2 linked regions of the Aromatoleum petrolei genome follow. The protein of the gene in region 1 interacts with the protein of each later gene in a pairwise test. Links are inferred from orthologs where the notes say so. Each region holds a gene or a part of one and is shown on either strand. Other genes may lie near its edges. The genes, in order: uvrB and uvrA.

What was found.
Region 2: the proteins of uvrB (region 1) and uvrA interact in binary tests that used the Escherichia coli proteins (3 or more experiments, as listed by UniProt). The link is inferred for Aromatoleum petrolei from one-to-one orthologs.

The regions. Positions count from the first base shown.
Region 1 is NZ_CP059560.1:1,081,671-1,084,919, forward strand. Bases 1-2,932 are described here. They hold uvrB (excinuclease ABC subunit UvrB), read right to left. Parts: upstream 2,530-2,932; coding sequence 472-2,529; downstream 1-471. Other genes in these bases: ToN1_RS04910 (low molecular weight protein-tyrosine-phosphatase), read right to left, coding at 1-460; ToN1_RS04920 (amino acid aminotransferase), read left to right, coding at 2,701-2,932. In the rest of the region: more of ToN1_RS04920, read left to right, coding at 2,933-3,249. UniProt on the Escherichia coli protein: The UvrABC repair system catalyzes the recognition and processing of DNA lesions. A damage recognition complex composed of 2 UvrA and 2 UvrB subunits scans DNA for abnormalities.
Region 2 is NZ_CP059560.1:2,070,135-2,073,788, reverse strand. What follows is about bases 7-3,343. They hold uvrA (excinuclease ABC subunit UvrA), read right to left. Parts: upstream 3,042-3,343; coding sequence 207-3,041; downstream 7-206. Other genes in these bases: ToN1_RS09430 (MFS transporter), read left to right, coding at 3,176-3,343; ToN1_RS09440 (hypothetical protein), read right to left, coding at 7-95. In the rest of the region: more of ToN1_RS09440, read right to left, coding at 1-6; more of ToN1_RS09430, read left to right, coding at 3,344-3,654. UniProt on the Escherichia coli protein: The UvrABC repair system catalyzes the recognition and processing of DNA lesions. UvrA is an ATPase and a DNA-binding protein. A damage recognition complex composed of 2 UvrA and 2 UvrB subunits scans DNA for abnormalities.

The sequences.
Region 1 (3,249 bases):
GCTGCAAGGCGTCGAGCAGCCCTCCGACCGCATCTTCGCAGTAGTCGAGCACCAGATCGAAGCCCCGATCGCCGCCATAGTAGGGGTCCGGCACCTCCTCAGCATTGAAGCGGCGTGCGTAGCTCATGAAGAGCCTGACCTTGTCGCGATGCGCGTCGGGGCAACTGCGCTCCATGATCTCAAGATGCCCCCCATCCATCGCGAGCAACAGATCGAAGGTCTCGAAATCCCCTGGTTCAAGCTTGCGCGCCCGCAGCATCGACAGATCATAGCCGCGCTTTTCGGCCGCCTTGCGCGTGCGCGGATCGGGTGCCTCGCCCACGTGATAGCCGTGTGTCCCGGCCGACTCGACCTCGATGACACCCTCAAGCCCCGCCGCACGAATTGCGTGGCGTGCCACCCCTTCAGCGGTAGGCGACCTACAAATATTGCCGGTACAGACGAACAGGATTCTGGTCACGAGCTCACCTCTCACTCCGTCCCGTGCTGATCCGCGCCAAACGCACGCTGACGCAGCCGGAACAACTCATCGCGGGCAGCCGCAGCCTTTTCGAATTCGAGGTTGCGCGCATGCTCCTGCATTTCCTTCTCAAGTTTGCGTATCGCCTTCGCAACGGCCTTCTCGTCCATCGCAAAATATTCGGCCCGCGCCTCCTGCGCTACCGTCGCATTGCGCTCGTCGCTGCTCGAGTAAACACCATCGATGATGTCCTTGATGCGTTTGCTCACGGTCTTGGGGACGATCCCGTGCTCGGCGTTGAATGCGAGCTGCTTCGCCCGACGCCGATCCGTCTCCTCCATTGCGGCGCGCATCGAGCGTGTCACCACGTCCGCATACAGGATGGCACGGCCGTGGATATGCCGTGCAGCCCGCCCGATCGTCTGGATCAGCGAGCGCTCCGAACGCAGAAAGCCCTCCTTGTCGGCATCGAGAATTGTCACGAGCGACACCTCGGGAATATCCAGGCCTTCGCGCAGCAGGTTGATGCCCACCAGCACATCGAACTCCCCGAGACGCAGGTCGCGGATGATCTCGACACGCTCGACGGTATCGATATCCGAGTGCAGATAGCGCACGCGGATGCCGTTCTCGGCAAGGTAATCGGTGAGATCTTCGGCCATCCGCTTCGTCAGCGTCGTGACCAGCACGCGTTCCCCCACGGCGATTCGGCGCTTCGCCTCGGACAGCAGATCGTCGACCTGCGTGCTCGCGGGCCGCACTTCGACGGCGGGGTCGATCAGCCCCGTCGGGCGCACAACCTGCTCGACGACCTGCCCCTGATGCGTCGCCTCGTAGTCGGCCGGCGTCGCCGAGACGAAGATTGTCTGAGGCATCAGGCGCTCGAACTCCTCGAACTTCAGCGGCCGGTTATCGAGTGCCGAAGGCAGGCGGAAACCGTATTCGACAAGATTCTCCTTGCGCGAACGATCCCCCTTGTACATGCCCCCCACCTGCGGAATCGCCACGTGGGACTCGTCGACGAACAGCAAGGCATCCGGCGGCAGATAGTCGATCAGCGTCGGCGGCGGCTCGCCCGGCCCGCGCCCCGACAAATGGCGCGAGTAGTTCTCGATGCCCTTGCAGAACCCCATCTCGTTGAGCATTTCCAGATCGAAACGCGTGCGCTGCTCGATGCGTTGCGCCTCCACCAGCTTGGCCGAGCGCTGAAAGTAGCTGACACGATCGCGCAGTTCCTCCTTGATGGCCTCGATCGCCTGCAGCACCGTCGCGCGCGGCGTGACATAGTGGCTGGACGGGTAAACGGTGAAGCGGACAAGCTTCTGCTTGAGGTGCCCGGTAAGAGGATCGAACAGCGTGAGGTGTTCGATCTCGTCGTCGAACATCTCGATCCGCACCGCATACTCCGCATTTTCCGCCGGAAACACGTCAATGACGTCACCGCGGACGCGGAAGGTTCCCCGTCGGAAGTCGATGTCGGAGCGCGTGTACTGCATCGCCACGAGCCGCTGCACGAGGTCCCGATGAGCAATCCGTTCGCCCTCGCGCAAGTGCAGGATCATCGCGTGGTAATCGACCGGATCGCCGATACCGTAGATGCACGACACCGTCGCGACGATTACGACGTCTCGCCGCTCCATCAGGCTCTTGGTCGCCGACAGGCGCATCTGCTCGATGTGCTCGTTGATGCTCGAATCCTTCTCGATGAAGAGATCGCGCGACGGCACGTAGGCTTCCGGCTGATAGTAATCGTAGTAGGAAACGAAGTACTCGACCGCATTCTCGGGAAAAAACTCCCGGAATTCGGCGTACAGCTGCGCGGCAAGTGTCTTGTTCGGCGCCAGTATCAGGGCGGGCCTGCCGCAGCGCGCGATCACGTTTGCCATCGTGTAGGTCTTACCCGAGCCGGTCACGCCGAGCAGAGTCTGGAACATCAGACCGTCCGACAAGCCCTCGGTCAGCAGATCGATCGCGACCGGCTGATCGCCGGCGGGCGCAAAGGGCTGATGGAGCCTGAAAGGACTCCCTTCGAAAGTGACCACCGGAACACTGCCCGTCGTACTCGTCATGCTAGAATTTCCGGCTTGTTTCAAGCGCTTGCCCGACTGCCGAAACAGATGGGACAGGACCTGGCAAACACGCATTATTTCGCAAAATGCGGCACAAGGCACGGCTGATGGACCGGTACCAACGCGCCAGGTTCAGTCCTCCGCGCCTCCCGCGCAACATGGAGTTGTTTTATGCCCGCTTCGATCTTCGCCGCCGTCGAGATGGCGCCCCGTGACCCGATCCTCGGACTGAACGAGGCGTTCAACGCCGATGCGCGCACCGACAAGGTGAACCTCGGCGTCGGCGTCTACTACGACGACAACGGCAAGATTCCGCTGCTCGCAGCCGTCAGGACGGCCGAAAAGGCGCGCCTCGAAGCAATGCCGCCGCGCGGCTACCAGCCGATCGAAGGCCCCGCCGCATACAACACCGCCGTGCAGAACCTGCTCTTCGGCAAGGATTCGCACCTCATCGCCAACGGCCAGGTTGTCACCGTTCAGGCGCTGGGCGGCACCGGTGCCCTGAAGGTCGGCGCCGACTACATCAAGCGCCTGCTCCCGGGAGCAACCGTATATATCTCCGACCCCAGCTGGGAAAACCACCGCGCGCTGTTCGAGTCTGCCGGCTTCCCGGTCGAGAACTATCCGTATTACGAACCGAGCACCCGCGGCGTGAATTTCGCGGGCATGAAAGCCAAGCTCGAACAGCTTGCCCCGGGCTCGGTCGTCGTGCTACATGCC
Region 2 (3,654 bases), 990 kb from region 1 along the record:
CCCAGGCCGGCGTCCAGAAGGGTCTTCAGGATCTTGACGCGACGTTCGATGCGGTCGAGGAAGACGGCCTGTACGTCATTCGGGACTGCGGGCATGAGCTTCTCCTTGATTTTGCGGGCGGCGCCTCGCGGCGGTCGCCGTATTGTCCGGAATACTCGCGGTGGTTTCGCTTCAAATTGTAAGCGCGAATACCCACGTTGCTGTATTCAGGCGCATGACGGTGGGGCAAGCATCCGTTTGAGGTAGCGGCCGGTGTGGCTGTCGGGGTGGGCAGCGAGCGCTTCGGGCGGGCCGCTGCACAGGATGCGGCCACCGCGGTCGCCCCCTTCGGGGCCGAGGTCTACCAGCCAGTCGGCGGTCTTGATGACGTCGAGGTTGTGCTCGATGACGACGATGGTGTTCCCGTGGTCGCGCAGGCGGTGGAGTACGCCGAGCAGGAGTTCGATGTCGCGGAAGTGCAGGCCGGTGGTGGGTTCGTCGAGGATATAGAGGGTGCGGCCGGTGTCGCGCTTGGAGAGCTCCAGCGCGAGCTTGACGCGCTGGGCTTCGCCGCCGGACAGCGTGGTGGCGCTCTGGCCCAGGCGGATGTAGCCGAGGCCGACGTCCATCAGCGTTTCGAGCTTGCGCGCGACGGTCGGGACAGCGCGGAAGAATTCGAGGGCGTTCTCGACCGTCATGTCGAGCACCTCGTAGATGGTCTTGCCCTTGTAGCGGATCTCCAGCGTCTCGCGGTTGTAGCGTTTGCCGTGACACACGTCGCAGGGGACGTACATGTCGGGCAGGAAGTGCATTTCCACCTTGATCATGCCGTCGCCCTGGCAGGCTTCGCAGCGGCCTCCCTTGACGTTGAAGGAGAAGCGGCCGGGGCCGTAGCCGCGCGCGCGTGCGTCCGGGACGCCGGCGAAGAGTTCGCGCACGGGCGTCAGCAGGCCGGTGTAGGTCGCGGGGTTGGAGCGCGGGGTGCGGCCGATGGGGCTCTGGTCGACGTTGATGACCTTGTCGAAGTGGTCGAGGCCGTGCACGGCGCTGAACGGGGCAGGTTCCGTGGTCGAGCCGTAGAGGTGCCGGGCGGCGAGCGCGTACAGGGTGTCGTTGATGAGAGTCGATTTGCCTGAGCCGGAGACGCCGGTGATGCAGGTGAACAGGCCGACAGGGATGGTCAGTTCGACATTCTTGAGATTGTTGCCGGTGCAGCCCTCGAGTCGCAGGTGGCGTTCGGGATCGGGGGCGGAGCGGCGTCTCGGGACGGGAATGGTGTAGCGGCCGGCGAGGTAGGCGCCGGTGAGCGACGCGTCGCTCGCGACGATCTCGGCCGGGGTGCCGCGCGCGACGATCTCGCCGCCGTGCACGCCGGCGCCGGGACCCATGTCCACCACGTAGTCGGCGCAGCGGATGGCGTCTTCGTCGTGCTCGACGACGATGACGGTGTTGCCGAGGTCGCGCAGCTGACGCAGCGTGCCGAGCAGGCGGTCGTTGTCGCGCTGGTGCAGGCCGATGGAGGGCTCGTCGAGGACGTACATGACGCCGGTGAGGCCGGAGCCGATCTGGCTGGCGAGGCGGATGCGCTGCGCTTCGCCGCCGGAAAGGGTGTCGGCGGAGCGGTCGAGCGAGAGGTAGTCGAGGCCGACGTTGATCAGGAAGCTGATCCGGTCGGAGATCTCCTTGACGATCTTGGCCGCGACGAGGCCGCGGTGGCCGGCAAGAGCGAGGCCGTCGAAGAAGGCCTTGCATTCGCCCAGCGGCATGCGGCTGACTTCGTGCAGCGAGCGGTCGCCGATGAGCACATGGCGCGCCTCGGTGCGCAGGCGTGTGCCGTGGCAGCTCGGACAGGCCTGCGTGGCGCGGAGCTTGGCGAGCTCCTCGCGCACGGCGGTGGAGTCGGTCTCGCGGTAGCGGCGGTCGAGGTTGGGGACGATGCCTTCGAAGGGGTGTTCCTTGGCGACCATGCGTCCGGCGTCGGAGAGGTAGCGGAAGGCGATCTTGTGGCGGCCGGAGCCGTGCAGCACGACCTGCCGGACCTCGTCGGGCAATTCGCCGAACGGGGTGTCGATGTCGAAGCCGTAGTGGTCGGCGAGGCTTGCGAGCATCTGGAAGTAGAACTGGTTGCGGCGGTCCCAGCCGCGGATCGCGCCGGCGGCGAGCGAGAGCTCGGGGTGGGCGACGACGCGGGCGGGATCGAAGAATTCGACCTGGCCGAGGCCGTCGCACTTGGGGCAGGCGCCTGCGGGGTTGTTGAACGAGAAGAGGCGCGGCTCGAGTTCGGCGAGCGCGTAGCTGCACACCGGGCAGGCGAAGCGGGCGGAGAAGAGGTGTTCGGTGCCGGTGTCCATCTCGACCGCGATGGCGCGGCCGTCGGCGTGGGTCAGCGCGGTCTCGAAGGATTCGGCGATGCGGCCGCGCTGGTCGGCGCGGACCTTGAGGCGGTCGATGACGACTTCGACGGTGTGGCGGCGGCCCTTTTCGAGCGCGGGCATGGCGTCGAGTTCGGCGATGCGGCCATCGACGCGCACGCGCACGAAGCCCTGCGCGCGAAGGTCGGCGAAGAGGTCGCTCTGCTCGCCCTTGCGGTGGGCGACGACGGGCGCGAGGATCATCAGGCGCGTGTCTTCGGGCAGGGCGAGGACGTGGTCGACCATCTGCGAAACGGTCTGCGCCTCCAGCGGGTGCTCGGGATGGTCGGGGCAGTGGGGGGTGCCGGCGCGCGCGTAGAGCAGGCGCAGGTAGTCGTGGATCTCGGTGATCGTGCCGACCGTGGAGCGCGGGTTGTGGCTGGTGGCTTTCTGCTCGATCGAGATCGCGGGCGACAGACCCTCGATCAGGTCGACGTCCGGTTTCTCCATCAGCTGCAGGAACTGGCGTGCGTAGGCCGACAGGGATTCGACGTAGCGGCGCTGGCCTTCGGCGTAGAGCGTGTCGAAGGCGAGCGAGGACTTGCCGGAGCCGGACAGCCCGGTGATCACGGTCAGCCGGTTGCGCGGCAGCTCGAGGCTGATGTTCTTGAGATTGTGGGTGCGGGCGCCGCGAATGCGGATTTCGTCCATGGGGCGGGCTGACGAAGGGTAACGCGCCACTATACGAGAGAACGTCGACGCAAGCCAAACCGGCGGGCGACGGGTGCTAGAATCGCCGTTTTGTTTCAGCCCTGAGAACGATGGCCCGACCCGAGCACGATCCGATGACCCCCGCAGAACGCCGGGCGGGCGCGAGCCTTGCGGCGATCTTCGCGCTGCGCATGCTCGGGCTGTTCCTGATCCTGCCGGTGTTCTCGGTGCACGCGCATCAGCTTCCCGGGGGTGACAACCTGACCCTGGTCGGGTTGGCGATCGGTGCCTACGGGCTGACGCAGGCCTTTCTGCAGATGGCCTACGGCGTGGCCTCGGACCGCTTCGGGCGCAAGCCGGTGATCGTGTTCGGACTCGTGCTGTTCGTGATCGGCAGCGCCGTCGCGGCGGTCGCCAGCGACATCGGGACGGTGATCGCGGGGCGGGTGCTGCAGGGCGCCGGCGCGATCTCGGCGGCGGTCACCGCGCTCGCGGCGGATCTGACGCGCGACCAGCACCGCACCAAGGTGATGGCGATGATCGGCTCCAGCATCGGGCTGGTGTTCGCGCTGTCGATGGTGGCGGCGCCGCTTCTGTATAATGCGATTGGCAT